2 regions of the Castellaniella denitrificans genome follow, and region 2 is predicted to be linked to the other one. Evidence: predicted binding sites of a transcription regulator. Region 2 holds the regulator's gene; the other holds the start of a gene.
What was found. The regulator FliA, encoded in region 2, starts transcription of late flagellar genes. The targets are predictions, from matches to a motif close to CTAAAGTTTNNNNNNNNNNNGCCGNTA.
Positions count from the first base shown of each region.

Region 1: flgK (flagellar hook-associated protein FlgK) is a predicted target of FliA. The motif match lies at 4,617-4,643, and genes of this name have one in related genera.

Region 1 is NZ_JBHSEZ010000016.1:299-11,056, forward strand. Features, by position in the region: partial or broken gene ACFO27_RS11895 (methyl-accepting chemotaxis protein) at 1-1,422, opposite strand, end outside; gene flgL (flagellar hook-associated protein FlgL) at 1,609-2,838, opposite strand; gene flgK (flagellar hook-associated protein FlgK) at 2,864-4,552, opposite strand; gene flgJ (flagellar assembly peptidoglycan hydrolase FlgJ) at 4,668-5,642, opposite strand; gene ACFO27_RS11915 (flagellar basal body P-ring protein FlgI) at 5,650-6,795, opposite strand; gene ACFO27_RS11920 (flagellar basal body L-ring protein FlgH) at 6,800-7,492, opposite strand; gene flgG (flagellar basal-body rod protein FlgG) at 7,498-8,283, opposite strand; gene flgF (flagellar basal-body rod protein FlgF) at 8,316-9,065, opposite strand; gene flgE (flagellar hook protein FlgE) at 9,080-10,324, opposite strand; gene ACFO27_RS11940 (flagellar hook capping FlgD N-terminal domain-containing protein) at 10,395-10,758, opposite strand, start outside.
Region 2 is NZ_JBHSEZ010000003.1:103,445-114,202, reverse strand. Features, by position in the region: gene fliD (flagellar filament capping protein FliD) at 1-898, opposite strand, end outside; gene ACFO27_RS06025 (flagellar protein FlaG) at 985-1,395, opposite strand; gene ACFO27_RS06020 (RNA polymerase sigma factor FliA) at 1,662-2,414, shown strand; gene ACFO27_RS06015 (hemerythrin domain-containing protein) at 2,522-2,932, shown strand; gene alaS (alanine--tRNA ligase) at 3,105-5,729, shown strand; gene ACFO27_RS06005 (sulfurtransferase TusA family protein) at 5,726-5,971, shown strand; gene rpsP (30S ribosomal protein S16) at 6,089-6,349, shown strand; gene rimM (ribosome maturation factor RimM) at 6,371-6,994, shown strand; gene trmD (tRNA (guanosine(37)-N1)-methyltransferase TrmD) at 7,121-7,915, shown strand; gene ACFO27_RS05985 (PIG-L family deacetylase) at 7,923-8,903, opposite strand; gene ACFO27_RS16530 (methyl-accepting chemotaxis protein) at 9,203-10,758, opposite strand, start outside.

The DNA.
Region 1 (10,758 bases), on a different contig from region 2:
ATTGATCTGGTCGATGCCCGAGGACTGTTCGATGGTGGCGGCGGTGATCTCGCTCATGATGTCCGACACGCGGGTGACGGCCTCGACGATTTCCCGCATGGTTTCGCCCGCCCGCTGGACTTGCGCCGACCCCGCGCCGACCCGGCTGACGGAATCCTCGATCAGCGTCTTGATTTCCTTGGCGGCGCTGGCCGAGCGCTGGGCCAAGGCACGGACCTCCCCGGCGACCACGGCGAAGCCGCGGCCCTGCTCGCCGGCGCGGGCGGCTTCCACCGCCGCGTTCAGGGCCAGGATGTTGGTCTGGAAGGCGATGCTGTCGATCACCCCCACGATGTCGGCGATCTTCTGCGAACTGCCCGAAATGCCTTCCATGGTGGCGACGACTTCCCCCACCACCTCGCCGCCGCGCGAAGCCACCTGGGACGCGGTATGCGCGAGCTGGTTGGCCTGCTGAGCGTTGTCGGCATTCTGCTTGACCGTGCTGGCCAGCTGCTCCATGCTGGCCGCCGTCTGCTGCAGGGCCGCCGCCTGCTCGTCCGTGCGGCTGCTCAGGTCCAGGTTGCCCGCCGCGATGCGCTGGACGCCGCCGGCCATCTGCCCCATCCGGCTCCGCACCCCGGCGATCATGGTCTCCAGGCTGTCGCGCATCGTCTTCAGGCCGCGCAGCAGGGCGCCGATCTCGTCGTTGGAGCGCGGCACGATGGACACGCGCAGGTCGCCGCCCGCGATGCGCTGCAGATGGCGTCCCACGGCCTGCAGGGGCCGCAGCACGGTGCGGATCAGGGTCCGGTAGGCGAACAGCGCCAGCACCACGGCCACGGCCAGCAGCGCCAGCATGCCGATGTTGGCCCGATGGAACAGCTGCGCCAGTTCACCGCGCGAGGCCGAGCTGCGGTCCTGGATGAACTTGTCGAACTGGCCGAACACCCGGTCCATGCCCCGCGCCGCGCTGCGCAGCCGGCCGCGCTTCACGGCCTCGAAGCCCTTGGCGTCCTGCCGGGCCGCGAAATCGCGCAACTGCCCGACCTGGGTCCAGTAATCGTTGAAGGACGCGGTCAGCATGTGCTGCAGGGATTCCCCGTCCGAACCGGTCAGCGCGGCCGAGGCCTGCAGGGACTGCATGCTGTCGCGCGAACGCTTCAGCAACTGGTCGGCCTGGCCGAGTTCCCAGAGACGCTGCTTCTCGTTGGCGATGCCCAGCGCCCCGTCGACCTGGGTAGCCGCCTGCTGGGCGTAGATGTACGCGTTCTTGACGTCGGAGTTCGCCTGGACCCCGATCGCCGACAGCTGCCCCACCGTGCGCTGGCTTTCCCGCTGGACGAACCAGGCGCTGCCCACGGCCGCGAACGTCAGCAGGGACAGCAGCGCCACGACCAGCGTCAGCCGGGCGCGCAGGGACAAAGTCACGGAAATCTTCTTCATGTCGCCTCTACCTCATCGGTCTCCCAGCATGCCATGCCGGCGCCAGGATGCTTCCAAAGAAAATAGGGCCTTGTAGGCCCTATTCGTCGGGATTGCTCCGCCCCCTGGTCGGGAGGATGGAGCGGACCGGGATTGCCGAGGCAACCCCGGGGTATCGCATGCCGGGCCGTGAGTCCCGCGGCCGGATCACTGGTTCCGGTTGAACAGGCTCAGGCCCTGGATGGTCTGGAACGCGAGGCCCGCGCCTTCCAGCGCCATCTTGCGCAGGCTGAGCTGGGTGGTGGCCTCGTAGTAGTCCAGGTCCTCGATGCCGGACAGGGCGCTGGCATAGCCCAGGTTGCGCTGGGCGCCGGTGTTGTCCAGGGCGCTCAGTTCATTCATGCGCGCGCCCACGGAGGCGCGCACCGTCAGCACGTTGTCGTAGCTGGTGGCCATGCGCTGCATGGCCGTGTTCAGGACGTTGCGCAGCGACGCGGTCGCCTGGTCGTCGCCACCGGCAGGCGTGTTCAGGGCCGCGATCACGCTGTCGAAGGTTTCGAACAGGTTGACGTCCTCGTGCTGCAGGGGCTTGACGTCGAACTGGTCGCCGCTGGCCGGTGAGCCGGAAATCTGCACGGTGGTGCCATAGCCCAGGTCGAGCGTGGTCTGGCCTGCCGTGAAGGTGCGGCTGAGGGGCGAAGTAGGCGTAGTTGCGCCCGTCACGTCGGTCACGACGACCTCATAGGTCGTCGGGGTTGTGAAATTGACGCTGAAACTGTAATTCGCCGAGGCGTTGCCCTGCGTGTTGTCCGTCACCGCCGGCTGCCCCAGCACGGCCGTGCCGCCGTTGCCCCCATCCGCATAGGACACGTACGCGCGCGTGCCCGGCTGGGCGCGCTGGAAGACGTCCGAGCCCACGTCGCCGCCGGCGATCTGGCGCGTCTGGTCGGCCTGGATGTTGCGCTGGAGCGCATCGCCCTGGTAGTTGCCCGCAGAGCCATAGGCTGGCGTGCCGCCCTGGGAACCCGAGAACAGGTACTGCCCGTTGCCGTCCGTGGTGTTGGCGATGCCCATCAGGGAATCGCGCGCGTTCTTCAGGACGTTGGACAGGGTCGCGCGATCCGCGTCCGACAGCGTGCCGTTCGAAGCCTCGACCAGCCGGGTGCGCACGTCCTGCAGCAGCAGCGTCAGGCTGCTGAGCGCGTCTTCCTCCGTACCCAGGTTCTGGCTGGCGACCGCGCGGTTGTCCGCGTAGCGGGCGTTCTGGGCCTGGGACTGCGACAGGTTGATGGCCTGCGAGGCGCCCAGGGGGTCGTCGGCCGGGGTGACCATCTTCTGGCCCGTGCCGATCTGCTGGTACAGGTGCATCAGATCGGACTGCTGCATGTTGATGGTGTTCAGGCCGGTCTGGAAAACGAGGCTGGAGCTGATGCGCATGATGAATTCCTGGTACGGGCGCGGCTTAGCTGCGCAGGGCGAGCAGGGTGTCGAACAGCGTCGAGGCCGTGTCGATCAGGCGCGCGGCGGCACGGTACTGTTCCTGGTATTGCTGCAGGTTGATGTATTCCTCGTCCAGATTGACGCCGGACACGGCCTGCTGCGCTGAATAATTCTGGGAGATCAGGGTTTCCTGGGCCTTCTGCGCGGTGGTGTTCTGCTGGGTCTTGACCGCCACGGTGTTGACCAGTTGGGAATAGGCCTCGTTCATGCCCATGGACCCGTTGGCCAGGATCTTCTGGGAACGCAGGGCCGCCAGCGCCAGGGCGTTGTCGCCGTTGGCGGTGCCCGCCGGCCCGCCGGCGCCGCCATTAGCGTCAGGATCCCATCCCGCCGCCGCGACCTTGGCCGGATCGGTGATCGTCACGGTCATGGCGGCCGCCGCGTCGCGCGTGGGCTGGATCAGCCAGCTGTCGCCCGCCGTGGGAGTCATCCCCGCCGTGTCGATTTCCACGCCATCGAAGCTGAGCTTGGTGCCGTTGACCGCGGGCGATATCGCCGTGCCTTCAGGCACCCGCGTGACCTTGTAATTGGTGCCGTCGAATTCGACCCGATAATCCTGGTTGGTGATCTTGGACAGTTCGCCCGGCACGTACGAAGCCGTCGGCGTACCGGCCGTGGCGCTGTTCTTTTCGTTGCCGACGACCTTGGGCGTGCCCACATTGAAGAACTCGCCGCCCGGCGTGCCAGACAGGTCGAAGCCCTTCGCATGCTGGTCGTTGATGGCGATGGAGATCCCCAGGGCGATACGGCCCAGGTCGTTCTGCGTGGCGTCCAGGGCGTCGGAGCGGAAGGTGAGCAGGCCGCCCAGCTTGCCGCCGGTGATCCGCTTGTCGTCCATCTCGATGGGAATGGTATTGCCCGCCGCATCCTTCGTGGTGTAGTTGACCGCCAGCCGGGACGGGTCGGCCTTGGACGGCAGGGCTTCCAGGTAGTAGACGGAATCCCCGCCCAGCACGGTCTGGCCGTTGCCGATGGTGAGGCTGACGCGGTCGTCCTGTTCGTAGGCCTTGACGTCCACCAGTTGGCCCAGTTCGCTGACCAGCTGGTCACGCTGGTCCAGCAGATCGTTGGGCGGCTGGTCCGGGTTGGTGGCCTTGGCGGTGGTGATCTGGCGGTTCAGGTCCTGGATGCGGTCCAGGTAGCTGTTGATCTGGGTGACGGTGGTGTCGATCTGGGTGTTGACGTTGGCGCGCTGGCCGTCCAGGAAGGCGTTGGCGTCGCGGATCTGGCCCGCCAGGCTGTTGGCCTGGCCGATGAGTTCCTGGCGGGCGGCCATGTCGGCGGGGGCCGAGGCCACCGCGTCCAGCGCGTCGAAGAACTTCTGGATGCCCGGGGAAATGCCCACCGTGCGGTCGGCCACCAGGTTGTTGACCTGGCTGATCTGGTCGCCGTAGGTCTTCAGGGCGGCGCCGCGCGTCAGGGAGCTGGTGAGCTGGTTCTGCAGAAAGTTGTCGTAGGAACGCTGCACGCTGACGGCCTGCACACCCCGGCCGATCCAGCCGCCCGAGGTCGGCGTGGCCCCCGCGGTTTGCGACAGGACGGTCTGGCGGCTGTAGCCGGCGGTCGCGGCGTTGTTGATGTTGTGCCCGGCCGTCTGCAGACGGTTCTGCGCGACCAGGAGGCCCGCCTTGCCGAGATTCGCCAGATTCATATGCTGCAATCCTATCGGTTGCGGACGCGCCGGATGGGCGCGTTCCGGAATTCTTCCCTGATCATAACGGCATGCCCGCCCGGAAATTTAGGCCAGGCGCGGAAACGGCATGCCTTCAGCGCGCGTTGAAATACCCCATGATGGAGATCAGCTTGTCGGCGTAGCCCGGGTCGGTGGCGTAGCCGGCTTCCTGGATGCGGCGGGCGGCGGCCTCGGCCGACGGCGCGGTCGCGACCTTGCCGTAGCGACCGCTGTTGCCGATCAGCTCGGCGTAATCCTGGAAGGATTCGGCATAGGACCCGTAGGCGCGGAACGGCTGCAGCATCCGGTGCGCCGCGCCGTCCTCGTCGTACTCGGTGGTCATGACGTTGACCACTTCGCCGCGCCAGCCGCTCCCGGCCTTGATGCCGAACAGGTTGTGGCTGCTGCGGCCATCGGGGCGCAGGATCTCGCGCTCGCCCCAGCCCGATTCCAGTGCCGCCTGGCTGAGGATCAGCTTGGCGGGCACGCCGCTGCGCCTGGACGCCAGCTCCGCGGCGGCGGCCATGCGGTCCACGAAGGACCGGATGTGTTCCGGCGCGCCCTGGATGGCGCCGCCGATCCGGTCGCCCGCGCCGCGCCGCGCCAGCCGGTCGATCAGGGAGTCGATCGAGTCGGCCATTTCGCGGCGGCCCTCGCCGATGCGCGACTGCAGGCCCGGCAGGCGCGAGCGGGCTGCTTCGGGCGGATTGGCCAGGGGATCGGCCGATTGCTTCAGCACCCCGCCCTGCATCTGCGCCATCAGCGCGTCGGCCAGTCCCAGGCCGGGGTTGGCCATGGCCAGCGCGGCCTGTTCGTCGCTCATGCTCTGGGCCATGCGTGTCGCCTGGGAATCGAACAGGGACGGCATCTGCGCCGACTGCTGGCGCACCTGCTTGAGCATCATCTGGATGAAGATCGCCTCGAACTGGCGCGCGACTTCGCGCTGCTGGTCCTGCGCGGCGTTCCCCCCGGCCCGCACCCCCTGCTTCAGCGCATTCAGGCTGCTGAAGTCCAGCGCCGAAGGCGTCGCGTCGGCGCTGAGCAGAGGCGTATGCGACACGAATCCCATGGCGGCCTCAGATCACTTCCAGGTCGGCGCGCAGGGCGCCGGCGCTCTTGAGGTTCTGCAGGATGGACAGCAGGTCCTGCGGCGTCGCGCCCAGGGCGTTCAGCGCCCGCACCACGTCGGCCAGGTTGGCGCTGGTGGTGACGCGCTGGATGGCGCCGCCTTCGCTGCGCATCTCGATCTGGGTATTGTTCGTCACCACGGTCTCGCCGCCGCCGAAAGGCGTGGTCGGCTGGCTGACCTGCTGCTGCGGGCTGATGGTGACCGACAGGTTGCCGTAGGCGATGGCGGCCTCGTCGATGGTGACGGTGCGATTCATCACCACCGAGCCTGTGCGGGCGTTGATGACCACCCGGGCGCGGGCGGGCGGCAGGCCGACCTGCAGGTTCTCCACCTGGGACAGGAAGGCGAGCTGGGCCTTGGGGTCGGTGGGCGCGCGCAGTTCGATGGTGCGACCGTTGACGGCGGTCGCCGTCTGCCCGCCGAACCGGCGGTTGAGCGCCGCCACGACGTTCTGGGCGATGCCGAAGTCGCTGGTGTTCAGTTCCAGGCGCACGACGCCGTCCTGGGCGTAGGTCGTGGGCACGCCGCGTTCGACGATGGCGCCGTCCGGGATGATGCCGCCGTTCAACTGGTTGACCTGGACGCTGGCCCCGCCCTGGGACGCGCCAGCGCCGCCGACCAGCAGGTTGCCCTGGGCCAGGGCGTAGACCTGGCCGTTGGCGCCCTTGAGCGGCGTCATCAGCAGCGTGCCGCCGCGCAGGCTCTTGGCGTTGCCCATCGACGACACCACCACGTCCAGGCTCTGGCCGGGCTGGGCGAAGGCGGGCAGGCGCGCCGTCACCATGACGGCGGCGACGTTCTTGACCTGCATGTTGGTGCCCTGGGGCACGGTCACGCCCAGTTGGGACAGCATGTTGGTCAGGCTCTGCTGCGTGAACGGCGTCTGGCGCACCTGGTCGCCGCTGCCGTCCAGGCCCACGACCAGGCCGTAGCCGATCAACTGGTTTTCCCGCACGCCGGTGAAGGATGCCAGGTCCTTGATGCGCTCGGCCTGCGCGGCGCCCAGGGGCAGCAGCGCCCCCAAGCAGAGGGCCAGGGCGCCGGCGGCCAGGCGGCGCGCGAGGGAGGAAGTCGGGATCAGCGATGCGGCCATGGCGTCAGAACGGGGCGATGTTGAGGAAGAAGCGCTGCAGCCAGCCCATGGTCTGGACCTCGTCCATCACGCCCTTGCTGCGGTATTCGATGCGGGCGTCGGCCACCTGGGTGGAAGACACCGTGTTGCTGCCCGTGATCGAGCGCGGGTCCACCACGCCGGAAAAGCGCACGTATTCGCTGCCGCGGTTGATGGCGATCTGCTTTTCCCCGGCGATCTGCAGATTGCCGTTGGGCAGCACGCCGATGACGGTGGTCGTCAGCGTGCCCGTGAAGACGTTGGTCGCGCTGCTGGAGCCCGTACCCTTGGACTGATTGCCGCCGGTGGCATCGAAATTCTGCTTCGCCCCCAGGTCGGTGGGCAGGATCGCCGGGGCCAGGCCGATGCCCATGGACGCGGTGCCGCTGCGATCGGTGGTGGTGTTGACGTTCTTGGCGGCGTTGGTCTTTTCCTGGATCACGATCGTGACGATGTCGCCCACGTTGCGCGGCCGCCGGTCCTCGAACAGGGGATAGTTGCCATAGGCGGTGGGCTGGTAGATGGATCCGTTGGCTTCCGCGGCCGGCGGAGCCGGCGGCGGGGGCGGCGCGGTCAGCGGCCCCGTGACGACCGGTTCGGGCGGCACCAGCGCGCACCCCGACAGCACCAGCGCGAGCGCCGCCGCCCACGCCAAACGACTCGATCCCTTCATGGACATCCCGATTACAACTGGGTCAGACGGGCGAGCATCTGATCGGACGTCTGCACCGCCTTGCTGTTCATCTCGAAGGCGCGCTGGGTGGTGATCATGTTTACCAGTTCTTCGGCCACGTTGACGTTGGACGTTTCCACGTAGTTCTGCAGCAGGACGCCCGCGCCGTCCAGGCCGGGCTGCAGCAGGTTGGCCGGTCCCGAGGCGTCGGTCTCCGCGTACAGGTTCTCGCCCATGCTCTGCAGGCCGGTCGGATTGATGAAGGTCGCCAGCTGGAGCTGGCCGACCTCGACGTTGGTGCCGGTGGCGCCCGGCTGGGTCACGGACACCGTGCCGTCGCGCGCGATCGTGATGGTGAGCGCGTTGTCGGGAATGTTGATGCCCGGCTGGATGGGATAGCCGCCCGCCGTCACCAGCATGCCGTTCTGGTCGCGCTGGATGCTGCCGTCGCGCGTGTAGGCGAAGGAACCATCGGGCATTTCCACCTGCAGGAAGCCGTTGCCCTGGATGGCGACGTCGAGCGTGTTGCCGGTTTCCTTCAGGTTCCCCTGGGTGTGGATGCGCTCGGTGGCCACGGTGCGCGCGCCGGTGCCGATCTGCAGGCCCGAGGGCAGCTGGTTGGCCGCGCCGACGCTGGCGCCGGGCTGGCGCAGAGTCTGGTACATCAGGTCCTCGAACACGGCGCGGCTGCGCTTGAAGCCCGTGGTGTTGACGTTGGCCAGGTTGTTGGAAATCACGTCCATGCTGGTCTGCTGGGTTTCCAGACCGGTCTTGGCGATCCACAGGGAACGTATCATGTCAGTCGTGCCTGTTCAAAGGGGCGCCGGGCTCAGCCCGCCGCCGAAAGAATCGAATTGCCGCGCTCTTCGTTGGTGCTGGCGTTCTTGATGACCTGCATCTGCAGTTCGAACTGGCGGGCGTTGGAAATCATGGACACCATCATGGCGGCCGGGTTGACGTTGCTTTTCTCGACGAAGCCCGGCGCGATCTTGACGGTCTCATCGGGCTGCGCGGGCTGGCCGCCCGCCAGGCGGAACAGGCCGTCGTCGCCGCGCACCAGTTGGTCCTTGGGCGGATTGACCAGTTTCAACTGCGCCAGCAACTGGATGTCGCGCGGGTTGTCGCCCGCGCCCAGGGCGCTGATCTGGCCGTCCGTGGCGAAGGTCACGCTGCCGCGTTCGGGGATCTCGATGGGGCCGCCGTCGGCCGACAGCACCGGCAGGCCGGTGTGCGTGACCAGTTGGTTCTGCTCGTTGACGGCGAATTCGCCCGCGCGGGTATAGGCTTCGCCCTGCGGGGTCCGCACGGCGAACCAGCCGTCGCCGGCGATGGCCGCGTCCAGGGCGTGGCCAGTCTCGGCCATGATGCCCTGGCGGAAGTGGCTGCCCGGGGTGGACGCCACGGTGCTGACCCGGGTGGGCAGCTCGCCCGCCTGGGGCACCACCGGCACGGACCGGTAGATCGCCATCTGCTCGCGGAACCCGGTCGTGGAGACGTTGGCCATGTTGTTGGCGATGACCGTCTGCTGCTCCAGGATGCGGGCCGCGCCGTTGGAGGCGGTGTAGAGGATGCGATCCATGCCGGGCTGTCCGCTTAGCGCATGGTGATCAGGGTCTGCAGGATCTGGTCCTGCGTCTTGATCGTCTGGGCGTTGGCCTGGTAGGTGCGCTGGGCGATGATCATGTTGACCAGTTCCTGGGACATGTCCACGTTGGACTCTTCCACCGCCTGGCCCTTGAGGGTGGCCAGGCCGTTGCTGCCCGGCGTGCCCACGATGGGCTGGCCGGAATTGGCGGTTTCCGCCCAGGCGTTGCCGCCCACGGGCTGCAGGCCCTGCAGGTTGGCGAAGTCGGCCAGGGCGATCGTGCCCATGGTCTGCTTGGCACCGTTGGTGTAGTTGGCGATCAGCGAACCGTCGGAACCGATGGACATGCTGGCATATTCGCCGGTGGCGTAGCCGTTCTGGACGAAGTCCTGGGAATAGCTGCCGCCGAACTGGGTGGAATTGGCATAACTGACGTCAATGGCCAGATCCGCAGCAGCAGCCCCCCCCGAGGCCGGGACTTGAAAATTCAAGGTATAGCTGGCCGTTGCAGGATCCAAACGGCCAGCCGTATCAAACTCCAGACTATGCAAGGGGGTATAAGGAGCCGTTGCGGGAGCCCCGGCGCCATCCACCACGACTCCGTCGACCAGCACGTAAACGTCCCAGTTATTGACATCCGGAGGACCAACGGTCACATCCCGCTTGGCATAGTACTGTTGAACTTCATGTGAGTTCCCCAATGAGTCATACACCGTCAAAGGGACCATCTTGGAAAAGCTACTATCTTGCGTCGGATCGAACGGGTTGGCCGTACCATCGATCACATCCGCATCGGCATCCAGATTGACCTTGTTGGTGATCGTGCTGGTCGCCTGCGGCGCGATGTTGCCGATCGGGACGGTCATGCCGATCAGGTTGGTCCCGCCCGGGGCGTAGCCCATGAGCTGCTGGCCCTGGGCGTTGACGATCTTGTGGTCCTTGTCGGCCAGGAACTGGCCGTTGCGGGTGTAGAGCGTGGCGCCGTTGGGCTGGGTCACCACGAACAGGCCCTTGGCCCCGTCGATGGCCATGTCGAACTGGTTGCCCGAGGTGGACACGATCCCGGTGGTGAAGCGCTGGTTGATCGAAGCGACCTGCACGCCCAGGCCCACGCGCGAGCTGGCGTAGACGTCGGCGAAGGTGGCCGTGCCCGACTTGAACCCCACGGTGCCGGAGTTGGCGATGTTGTTGCCGATGACGTCCAGGTTTTGCGAGGCGGCGTTCAATCCGCTGAGACCTTGTCCGAAACCCATGGTTGACCTCTTTCAGTGCGTGGTGCGTTGATTCGTGGAAACGGCGGCGCGATCGGCGCCCGCCGCGCAATTACATGACCTGCCGGATATCCAGCAGGGAAATCTTCTGCCCCAGGGCCAGGTTCAGCTTCAGGCCTTCCGAGGTGTAGGCGATGCTGTTGATGTGGCCCGAGGTGAGCGCCTCGGCGGAGACCGGCTGGCCGTCGGCGTCGGAAGCCGCCACCTGGACGGTGTAGGCGCCGTCCGGCACGGGCGCGCCGGCGGAGTCCAGGCCGTCCCACGTCATCGGATAGATGCCGGCGTCCTTGGCGTCGAGCTCGATGTCTCGCACGACCTTGCCGGAGGAATCCAGGATCGAGACCTTGGTCTTGGCCGCGCCGGACATCAGGTCGATGCCGAAGGGCGTGGCGGCCTTGGCGCCCGTGTCGGGATCG
Region 2 (10,758 bases):
AGGTCTTGGCGTCGACGTTGTAGGCCGTCAGCGTCTTGATCGTGCCCAGGAGGCTGTTGTAGGCGTTTTTGAAGTCTTCGATGGCCTTCTTGGCGGCGCCGTCGTCGCGGGTCAGGGTCAGGTTGGCGGCGCTGGTCGTGGTCTGGCTCAGCGTCAGCTTGACGCCGTCGATCACGTTTTCGATGGTGTTGCTCTGGCTGGTGACGGCGATGCCGTTGATGGTCAGTTCTGCGTTGGAGGCGTCCTGGACCGTGACACCCGCGGTGGATCCGCCGCCCGAGTAGCCCAGGAAGGCTTGCAGGTCGGCGTTGCCGTCGACCGCGATGTTGGTGACGGCATTCTGCTCGCCGGTCTCGCGGCTGGTCAGCAGCAGGCGGTACTGGCTGCCGGGCGTGCCGTCGTTGACGATGGTGGCATTGACCCCGATATCCTTGTCGGCATTGATGGCGGCCACCAGGTCGTTCAGGGACGTGCCCTTGCCGCTCAGGTCGATGGACTTTTCCGTGCCGTCGATCGTGATCTTCAGGGTGCCGCCGGTGCCGATGTCGGTGGTGCGGTCCGCCTGTCCGGCGTAGACCAGGGTCTGGGCCGAGGCGAGCTTGTCGACCTGGATGGCGTACTGGCCCGGGATGGCCGAGCTGTCGGCCGTCGCGGAAAAGGCGTCCGAGCCGGATTTCACCGCGATCGCGCCGAAGGCTTCGGTCTTGCCGACGGCCTGGGCGGCCTTCTGGAGGGATGCGACGGCGTCCTTCAGCTTGCTGTAGGCGGAGAGTTTGGTTTCCGCCGCCGTCTGGCGATCCTTGATGGTGTTCAGGATCTGGCTTTCGTTGGTTTTCAGCTTGTCGAGCAGATCCGTGAGCGGCAGGCCGGACAGGCCGAGGGAAGAGACTGATGCCATGGTGTGATTCTCCGTTCAGCCATTATGCCCCGGTTCGGCGGCGGCAAAGGCGATGTATGGGGTGAGATTTCGTTTCTGTTCGGGGATCAGGCCTGGGTATTCACCCCGGCGCCCTGGAGCTGGACGATCATTTTCGCGACCCGCAGGACGGCTTCGGACGGGATGGTGCGCAGGACGTCGCCGGTCGCGCTGTCGATGATCGAGACGACCAGGCGCTGGGCGTCCTCGTCCATCTCGAAGCGCATGCCGGTGGACCAGGCCTTGAGGCTGTCGTTGACCGATTCGAGGGCCTTTTCGAGTGAGGACTTCGGCGGCTCGATCGGCTGCTTCAGGCCAAGTTCGCGCGAATCGGCCTGCTTGTTGAAGCGGCCGGACTGCGCGTCGTCGACGGGCGTGACCTGGGCGGCGGGATCGGGCTGGGCCGGCAGGCGCTCGGACACGGGAGCCGCCAGACCCAGGCTCGAGGGTGCCAGTTGGTTTCCAATGGGGTGAATCATGCTCGCTCCTGTCCGGATAGGCTTGTTCTGGTCAGGAAGCGCCCGGGGCTCATCCCCCCGGATCGGGCGGATCCTGGATTTTCACTCTGGCATAACGGCGGGATCCGGAAAAACTTTAGGGGAAATGTCCCGGGACCCGGTCGACGGGGGCCGGGCGGGATTCCCTGTGGGGGAAATTCCCGGGGGAAAGCCGCGTTGCTTGAGAAAACATCCGGGGCGTTCATGGTGCATACTTGCATTTTATGATGTGTTTCACGGATTGCGCGATGCCTCTTTCCGAGGACCAGCTGATTGCCCGCCATGCGCCGCTCGTGCGTCGGCAGGCCCTGGCGCTGATCGGCAAGCTGCCGGCCAGCGTCGAACTCGACGACCTGATGCAGGCCGGCATGATGGGGCTGCTGGATGCGGTGCGGCGCTATCGGCAGCAGGCCGACGCGCAATTCGAAACCTATGCGGTCACCCGCATCCGCGGCGCCATGCTGGATGAACTGCGCAGCCAGGACTGGCTGCCGCGCAGCGTGCGCGCCAAGGCGCGCAGCATCGAGGACGCCATCCAGACCCTGCGCCACCGCCTCCTGCGCCCGGCCACCGAGGCCGAGATCGCCGAGGAAATGGGCATGGAACTGGCCGATTACCAGGCGTTGCTCGAAGAAGCGCGCGGCGTCCAGGTGCTGATGTACGAAGACCTGGCCCTGCACCGGGAAGACCACGACGGCGAAGGCGTGCTGGACGCGGTGGCGGGGGGGCAGGGCGGCAATCCCCTGGACTGGCTGATGCGCGAGGGCCTGCGGTCGGTGCTGATCGAGGCGATCCGCAATCTGCCGGAACGCGAGCAGTTGCTGCTGTCGCTGCAGTTCGAGCAGGACCTGAACCAGAAGGAAATCGCCGCCGTCCTGGAAATCACCGAGGGCCGCGTGTCCCAGCTCCGGTCCCAGGCCGTGGCGCGCATCCGGGCTTGGCTGTCCAGCCATTCCTGGGAACCCGACGCCGACGCCGACGACTACGAACATCTCCTGTAGGCGGGCCTCTCGGGCCATGCGCCGTCTTGCGTCCGCGATAAGATTCATTTAATATATATCTTATACGGCACAGACTGCCGGGATCACAGTGGCGAGGGAATCTCATCATGAATATCGATCGTTTCAAGCACCAGCACGTCGAAATCCTCAGCGGCATCAGCCTGCTGCGCCGGCTGTCCCACCAGGGGATCGCCGATCACGCCGTGGACATCGCCCACGAGCTGAAGGCCCTGGCCCAGGTCGTCACCCAGCACCTGGCCATCGAGGACCGCATCCTGTATCCCTCGCTGGAAAAAAGCGGCGACGACCGCATGGCGCGCATGAGCGTGTCCTACCAGAACGATATGCAGGGCATCGCCAGCGCCTTCATCAATTTCGCCCGCCGCTGGGGCAATGCCACGCTGCTGAGCCGCAGTCCGGAGGACTTCCGCGCCGAGGCCAATACGGTGCTGAAGAACGTGCATGACCGGATGCTGCGCGAGAACCGCGAGTTCTACCCGGCCATCGAGGCGCTGTAGGATGAGTCTGGGCACGGAATAGTCCCCGCGGACTGTTCCGTGCCTGGCGAATCGGAGCGCCTTGCAAGGCGCGAGGCGGAGAGATGTCTGGTGGTCCGCTGCGGGCTGTTGCGCCGTTCGTGGCATCAAAACGCATATAATGGCCGGCTAGTTTCCCCCAGCGGCCAAACGAATGAAAACATCCGAGATCCGTCAGAAGTTCCTGTCCTTTTTCGAATCCAAGGGACACCAGATCGTTGCGTCTTCGCCGCTGGTGCCGGGCAACGACCCGACGCTGCTGTTCACCAACGCCGGCATGGTCCAGTTCAAGGACGTCTTCACCGGCAAGGACACCCGGCCCTATCGCCGGGCGACCACCGCGCAGCGCTGCGTGCGCGCGGGCGGCAAGCACAACGACCTGGAAAACGTCGGCTACACCGCCCGGCACCATACTTTCTTCGAAATGCTGGGCAATTTCAGCTTCGGGGACTATTTCAAGCGCGACGCCATCGCGTACGCCTGGACCCTGCTAACCGAAGTCTACGGCCTGCCCAAGGAAAAGCTGTGGGTCACCGTCTACCAGGAAGACGACGAGGCCTACGACATCTGGGCGCAGGAAATCGGGGTGCCCCGCGAGCGCATCATCCGCATCGGCGACAACAAGGGGGCGCGCTACGCCTCGGACAACTTCTGGCAGATGGCCGACACCGGCCCCTGCGGCCCCTGTTCCGAAATCTTCTACGACCACGGCCCGGAGATCTGGGGCGGCCCCCCGGGATCGCCCGAGGAAGACGGCGACCGCTATATCGAGATCTGGAACCTGGTGTTCATGCAGTTCGAGCGCGACGCCCAGGGCACGATGCATCCGCTGCCCAAGCCCTGCGTCGACACCGGCATGGGGCTGGAGCGCATCTCCGCCGTGCTGCAGCACGTCCATTCCAATTACGAGATCGACCTGTTCCAGAGCCTGATCCGCGCCGCCGCGCGCGAGACCGGCTGCGCGGACCTGGCCGACAACTCCCTGAAGGTCATCGCCGACCACATCCGCGCCTGCGGCTTCCTGGTGGTCGACGGCGTGATTCCCGGCAATGAAGGGCGCGGCTACGTGCTGCGCCGCATCATCCGGCGCGCCCTGCGCCATGGGCACAAGCTGGGCCAGAAGGGCCTGTTCTTCCACCGGCTGGTGGCCGATCTGGTGGAACAGATGGGCGGCGCCTACCCCGAACTGGCCGCCCAGCAGGCCCGGGTCGAGCAGGTGCTGCGCCAGGAAGAGGAACGCTTCGGCGAAACCCTGGAAAACGGCATGCGCATCCTGGAATCCGCCCTGGCGGCCCTGCCGGCCGGCCAGGCCCTGGACGGCCAGACGCTGTTCACGCTGTACGACACCTATGGCTTTCCGGTCGACCTGACGGCCGACATCTGCCGCGAGCGCTCCATCCCCGTCGACCTGGACGGCTTCGAGCAGGCCATGGCGCACCAGCGCGAGCAGGCGCGCGCCGCCGGCAAGTTCAAGGCGGCCGCCGATCTGGTCTACGACGGTGTGGACACCCGTTTCGACGGCTACGAGCATCTCGAGGGCGAGGGCACGGTGACGGCCCTGTACGTGGATGGCACCTCGGTCGCCTCGATCGCCCAGGGGCAGGAGGCCGTGGTCGTGCTGGACGCCACGCCCTTCTATGCCGAGTCGGGCGGTCAGGTGGGCGACACGGGCCTGATCCGCAACGCGGCGGCCCGCTTCCAGGTCGCCGATACACAGAAGATCCAGAGCACGGTCTTCGGCCATCATGGCCGGCTGGCCGAGGGTACGCTGGCGGTGGGCGACGTGGTGCGGACCCAGGTGGACGGCCAGCGCCGCGCCGACACGATGCGCAACCATTCGGCCACCCACCTGATGCACAAGGCGCTGCGCCAGGTGCTGGGCGAGCACGTCCAGCAGCGCGGCTCGCTGGTCGATCCGGACAAGACCCGCTTCGATTTCGCGCACGACGCGCCCATGACGGCCGAGCAGATCGCCCAGGTGGAGGTCATCGTCAACGATGAAATCCTGGCCAACCAGGCGGTGCGGGCGCAACACATGGCCTACGACGAGGCCGTGGCCGGCGGGGCGATGGCCCTGTTCGGCGAAAAATACGGCGACGTGGTGCGGGTGCTGGACATCGGCTTCTCGCGCGAACTGTGCGGCGGCACCCACGTGGCGCGCACGGGCGACATCGGCCTGTTCAAGATCGTGTCCGAAGGCGGCGTGGCCGCCGGCATCCGCCGGGTCGAGGCCATCACCGGACGCAACACCCTGGCCTGGGTGCAGCAGACCCGCGGCACGCTGGACCAGGCGGCCGGGCTGCTCAAGACCCAGCCCGCCGAGGTGCCGGACCGCATCCAGGCCCTGCAGCAGCAGACGCGCCAGATCGAGCGCGAGCTGGAACGCCTGCAGGACAAGCTGGCCGCCGCCGCCGGTTCCGACCTGGCCGGCCAGGCCGTGGACGTCGCCGGGGTGAAGCTGCTGGCCGCGCGGCTGGCGGGCGTGGACCCCAAGGCGCTGCGCGGCATGGTCGACCAGCTCAAGTCGAAACTGCCCGGCGCGGTGATCCTGCTGGCCGCCGTGGCCGACGACAAGATCAGCCTGGTGGGCGGCGTCAGTCCCGAACTGACGGCGCGCGTCAAGGCCGGCGATCTGGTGGGCTCCGTGGCCGCCCAGGTGGGCGGCAAAGGCGGCGGCCGCCCGGACATGGCGATGGGCGGCGGCTCCGACGTGGCGTCGCTGGACGGCGCCCTGGCCGGCGTGCGGGCCTGGCTGGCGGCGCGGCTGGAAGCGTCGTGACGCAGCCATTGCCGCGGGCGGACGAGGAGATCGACGCCCGGGGGCTGAACTGCCCCCTGCCGATCCTGCGCACCAAGAAAGCCCTGGCCCGCCTGGAAAGCGGCCAGGTGCTGGCCGTGCTGACCACCGATCCGCATGCGGGCCGGGATTTCCAGGCGTTCTGCCAGCAGACCGGCAACGCGCTGCTGGCGCAGCGGGCGCGCGACGACGGCGTCCAGGTGCATTACGTCCAGCGCCGCTGAGGCTTGGATGTGTTGTTTTTCACGGCATTCGCAGGCCGTTCGTCCGCATCCATTGCGGACACGGCCTGTGTGATGCTAAAATTTTGCGTTTTTCACAGCATTTTCAAAGGATTATCAATGGTTGTGATTCGTCTGGCCCGCGGCGGCTCGAAGAAGCGTCCCTTCTACAATGTCGTTGCTGCCGATTCGCGTAATCGCCGCGATGGCCGTTTCATCGAACGCGTGGGTTTCTACAACCCCCTCGCCGGTGAAGGTCAGGAAAACCTGCGCCTGGCCCTGGATCGCGTCCAGCACTGGGTGGATCAGGGCGCCCAGCTGTCCGACACGGCCGCCCGCCTGGTGAAGGAATATTCCGCCAAGGTCGCGTCCGCCGCCTGATCGCGGTCCGTCGTGCCGGCGATGGCCGATTCCGCATTCCTGGATGCCGCGCCGCCGGACGATCTGGTCGAGGTCGGCCGGGTGGCCGCGGCCCACGGCGTGCGCGGCGGGCTGAAGATCCAGCCGTATTCGCCCCAGGCGGACGCCCTGCTGGGCGCCCCGGTCTGGTGGCTCAAGGCGCCCGATCCCGCGCTGGGAACGGGTGCCTCGGCGCGTCCGCGCGGCCTGAAGATCCGCGCCTGCCGCCGCCAGGCGGGGCAGTTCCTGGTGGCCCAGGCCGACGGGGTCGCCGATCGCGACGCGGCCGAAGCGCTGCGGGGGCATACCGTCTGGGTGCCCCGGGCCGCGTTTCCTTCGGCGGCCGATGACGAATATTATTGGGTCGACCTGATCGGCTGTGATTTCCACGGCATGGGCGACGATGGCCCCCGGCTGCTGGGGCGTGTCGACCAGGTGCTGGACAATGGCGCCCATGCCGTGCTGCAGGTGGCCCTGGGAGCGCCGGACGCCCGGGGCGTCTTCCAGCCTCTGGCCGATGCGCGGGGCCGGCCGCGCCACGTCCTGGTGCCTTTCGTGGCGGCGCACGTGCAGCACGTCGATATCCAGGCCCGCCGTATCGACAGCGACTGGCCGGCCGATTTCTGAATCTGAAGCCTTCGAACAATTGGACGCGCCATGCCACGTCGCTTGTCCACCTCGCCGCTTGCAAGCGGCCCGGATTCGTCGGGCGCGGCCCAGCCCGCAGGGTCCGGCCTGTGCCCCGCCTCATCCATGCGATTTGATCTGATCACGCTGTTTCCCGAGATGTTCGCCGCCGTGCGCGACCAGGGCGTCAGCGGCCGCGCGCATGCCCGGGGCATCTGGTCCCTGCGGACCTGGAACCCGCGCGATTTCACGACCGACGTGCATCGCACGGTGGACGACCGCCCCTACGGCGGCGGTCCGGGCATGGTGATGCTGGCCGAACCCCTGGCCCTGGCGGTCGAGGCGGTGCGTGCCGCCCGCTTGCGGGACGGCGCCGACCCCCCGGGCGCGCCGGCGCCCGTCGTGCTGCTGTCGCCGGCCGGCCGGACGCATGACCAGGCCGGCGCCCAGCGCTGGGCGGACGGTACGGGCGCCATCCTGATCTGCGGCCGCTACGAGGGCATCGACCAGCGTTTCATCGACCGCTACGTGGACGAGGAAGTGTCGCTGGGGGATTTCGTGCTGTCGGGCGGGGAACTGGGAGCCATGGTCCTGATGGACAGCGTGGTGCGCCTGTTGCCGGGCGTGCTGCACGATGCCGAATCCGCCGTGCAGGATTCCTTCAACCCCGCCCTGAGCGGCCTGCTGGACAGCCCGCACTACACGCGGCCCGAAGTCTGGCGCGGCGACGCCGTGCCCGAACCCCTGCTGTCCGGCCACCATGCCCGCATCGTCGCCTGGCGGCGGGACCGGTCCCTGGCGCTGACGGCGGCACGCCGTCCCGACCTGATCGACCGCGCCCGCTCCGCGGGCGACCTGGACGCGCGCGACGAGCGTGCGCTGGAACAGGCGGATCGGCCGGCGAAGCCCGCCGACGCCTGACGGGCGTTCATCGTTCCCGGGGTTTCGCCTGCGGCGCCCGGGCCTGCAGCGGCTGGGCGGCGGACCGGGCATAGTATTGCCGCCCGACCCAGGCGGCCTCGGGGCCCCTGGGCGCCGAGCAATCGGCGCCGGGCGGGCAGGACAGCGGGTCGTCCTCCGCGTAGCGTAGGTAGATTTCCGTCTTGCGGGCCGTCTGGGCCGCATCCAGATTGGCCTGGAGCTCCTGGCTGGGGTAGTTCAGGTAGGCCGTGCGGGAATACGGGCCCGGGGCGAGCGCCAGGGCGGCATCGACCAGCCGGGCTCCAGCGATGTGGTCGGGATGGTCGTGCCCGGCGCAGCGCCAGCACAGCGACCGGTAGGGAATCGTGATCGAGGGGTCCATCAGGCGGACGGCCTGGGGGCGTTCCTGGCGGATCAGGTCGGCCAGCAGGCGGACCAGTTCCCCGCGCGTGTAGGTGTCCGGGTAGGGGGCGTAGGATCGCACGCGGGCATGGGGCACGGATTCCAGCCGGCTCAGGGGCGTCAGGCTGCCCCAGCCGGCGCCCAGCCAGGGATCGGGCAAGCGCAGCATGATGAGCTGGATGCGCGGGTTGGCGCGCAGGGTGTGGCGCACCAGGGTGTGCTGGCCGACCGTCAGGCCGTCCGTGTTCCAGGCGTCCGCCGCGCCGGCCATGTCGGCGTAGGCGGCCATGATGCCGCGCTCGCGCGCCAGGGTGTAGCCCAGGCCCTCGCCCCGGTCGCCGGCCGTCAGGTAGACCGTGCGCACGCAGCGGCCCTGGCGGATCGCGTCATCCTGGTCGGGATTCATGAACAGCAGGTCGTCGTCGGGGTGGGCGACGAAGCTCAGCACCTTGCCGGCCGCGCAGTCCGTGGGCGCTTGCGCGGCGGCCTGCACGGTGGCTCTCGGGGCGGCCGGCGTGATCGTCGGCAGGGCCGCCCGGGCCGCTGGAGGAGGCATCAGGGCCAGGAGGAGCGGCAGGAGCAGCACGGGCAGGAGCCCGCGGCCCGCACGATGTTTCCGGGAGCTAGGCGCCGATGGAGGGTAGGGCATGATGTGTGGGGCCGTCGGGTGAAGGGGATCCAGCGTTGCCGGCGGCGTCGGCGCCGGCGTGAATGGGCCGGGACGACGATGCGGGCCGGCACGGCCAGGCCGCCCAGGCCCTGGCGGCGGACAAGAAATTTTACGGAATGCCGGTCCGGAAGTTAAGGCTTTAAGCAGAGGGGGACGAACGCCGCCGCCCGTGTGTCGCGCGTTCGACACACGGGCGGCGCGCCCGGAGGGCGGGATCAGGAGCGGGCGGTCAGCAGCCGGGGCGGCTGGGAATGGCGCCGTGCGCGCGGGCTGTCCGGGTATTCCGGCGCGTCCTGGCGGGCCGATGCGTCGAGGCGGAAGAACGCCACCAGGTCGACCAGGGTGTCGGCCTGTTCCTGCAGGCTGGCCGCCGCGGCGGCCGACTCTTCCACCAGGCTGGCGTTCTGCCGGGTGACGTCGTCCATCTGCGTGACCGCCAGATTGATCTCCTCGATGCCGGTGGTCTGCTCGCGGCTGGCCGCGCTGATCTCGCCCATGATGTCGGTGACGCGGTTGATGCCGTCGACGATGTCCCGCATCGTGGCGCCGGCGCGCGCGGCCTGCTCGTTGCCCTTGGCGGTGGACTCGACCGAGGTGTCGATCAGGCTCTTGATCTCCTTGGCCGCGCCGGCCGAGCGCTGGGCGAGCGCCCGGACCTCGGAGGCCACCACGGCGAAGCCGCGGCCCTGCTCGCCGGCGCGGGCTGCCTCGACCGCGGCGTTCAGGGCGAGGATGTTGGTCTGGAAGGCGATGGAGTCGATGACGCCGATGATGTCGGCGACCTGCTGCCCCCTGGCGTCGATTTCGCTCATGGTGGAGACGAGCTCGGCGACGGCGGAGCCGCCATCGGTGGCCGTCCGGCCCGCCGAGGCGGCCAGGGTGTTGGCCTGCTGGGCGTTGTCGGCGTTCTGGCGCACGGTGGCGGTGATTTCCTCCATCGTGGCGGCGGTCTCGGCCAGGGAGCTGGCCTGTTCTTCCGTGCGCGAGGACAGGTCCAGGTTGCCGGCGGTGATCTGGCTCGAGGCCGAGGCGATGGAATCCGCGCCGGCGCGGACCTTGCTGACGATTTCGGCCAGGCGGTCGCGCATGTCCCGCAGGGCGAACAGCAGGCTGGTGCTGTCCTGGGCCTTCAGTTCGATGGGGACCGCCAGGTCGCCGGTGGCGATCCGGTTCAGGATGGCCGTGGCGTAGGCGGGCTCGCCGCCCAGCTGGCGCAGCAGCGCCCGGGTGATGAGGAAATTAGCCAGGGCGGCCAGCAGGCTGAGCAGTACGATGCCGCCGCCGAGCAGGGTGCGGGTGCGGGACAGGCTGTCGGCGCGGTCGTTCAGCACGGATTCCAGTTGCGTCAGGGCGATCTGGTTCAACTGGTACTGGGCGTCGATGGCCTGCGTGTAGCGGGCGAAGAAATCGGCGGCCGGGAACCGCAGGGCCTGCGCCTGGATGATTTCCTTCTGGGCCAGTTCGATGGCCTGGCGGGCTTCCTGGAGCGCCGTCCGGCCCGGCTCGGCCAGGCCGGCGCCGAGTTCGGGGTACTGCCGGATGGCGCTTTCCAGCGTGTCATTCAGGCTGATGTAGTGTTCCTCGGCGCGGTTGATCAGCACCATGATCCGCAGCCGTTCGGCGTCGGACGCTTCATGGCGCGTCAGCAGGCCCGAGCCCTGGGCGCGTGTCTGGCCGAACAGCTCGGTCAGCATGGGCACCTGGTTCAGCGCCATGTCGACCAGGTAGTAGCCCTGCGCCTGCGGGTCGAAGCTCAGCCCGTAGTGCTGCA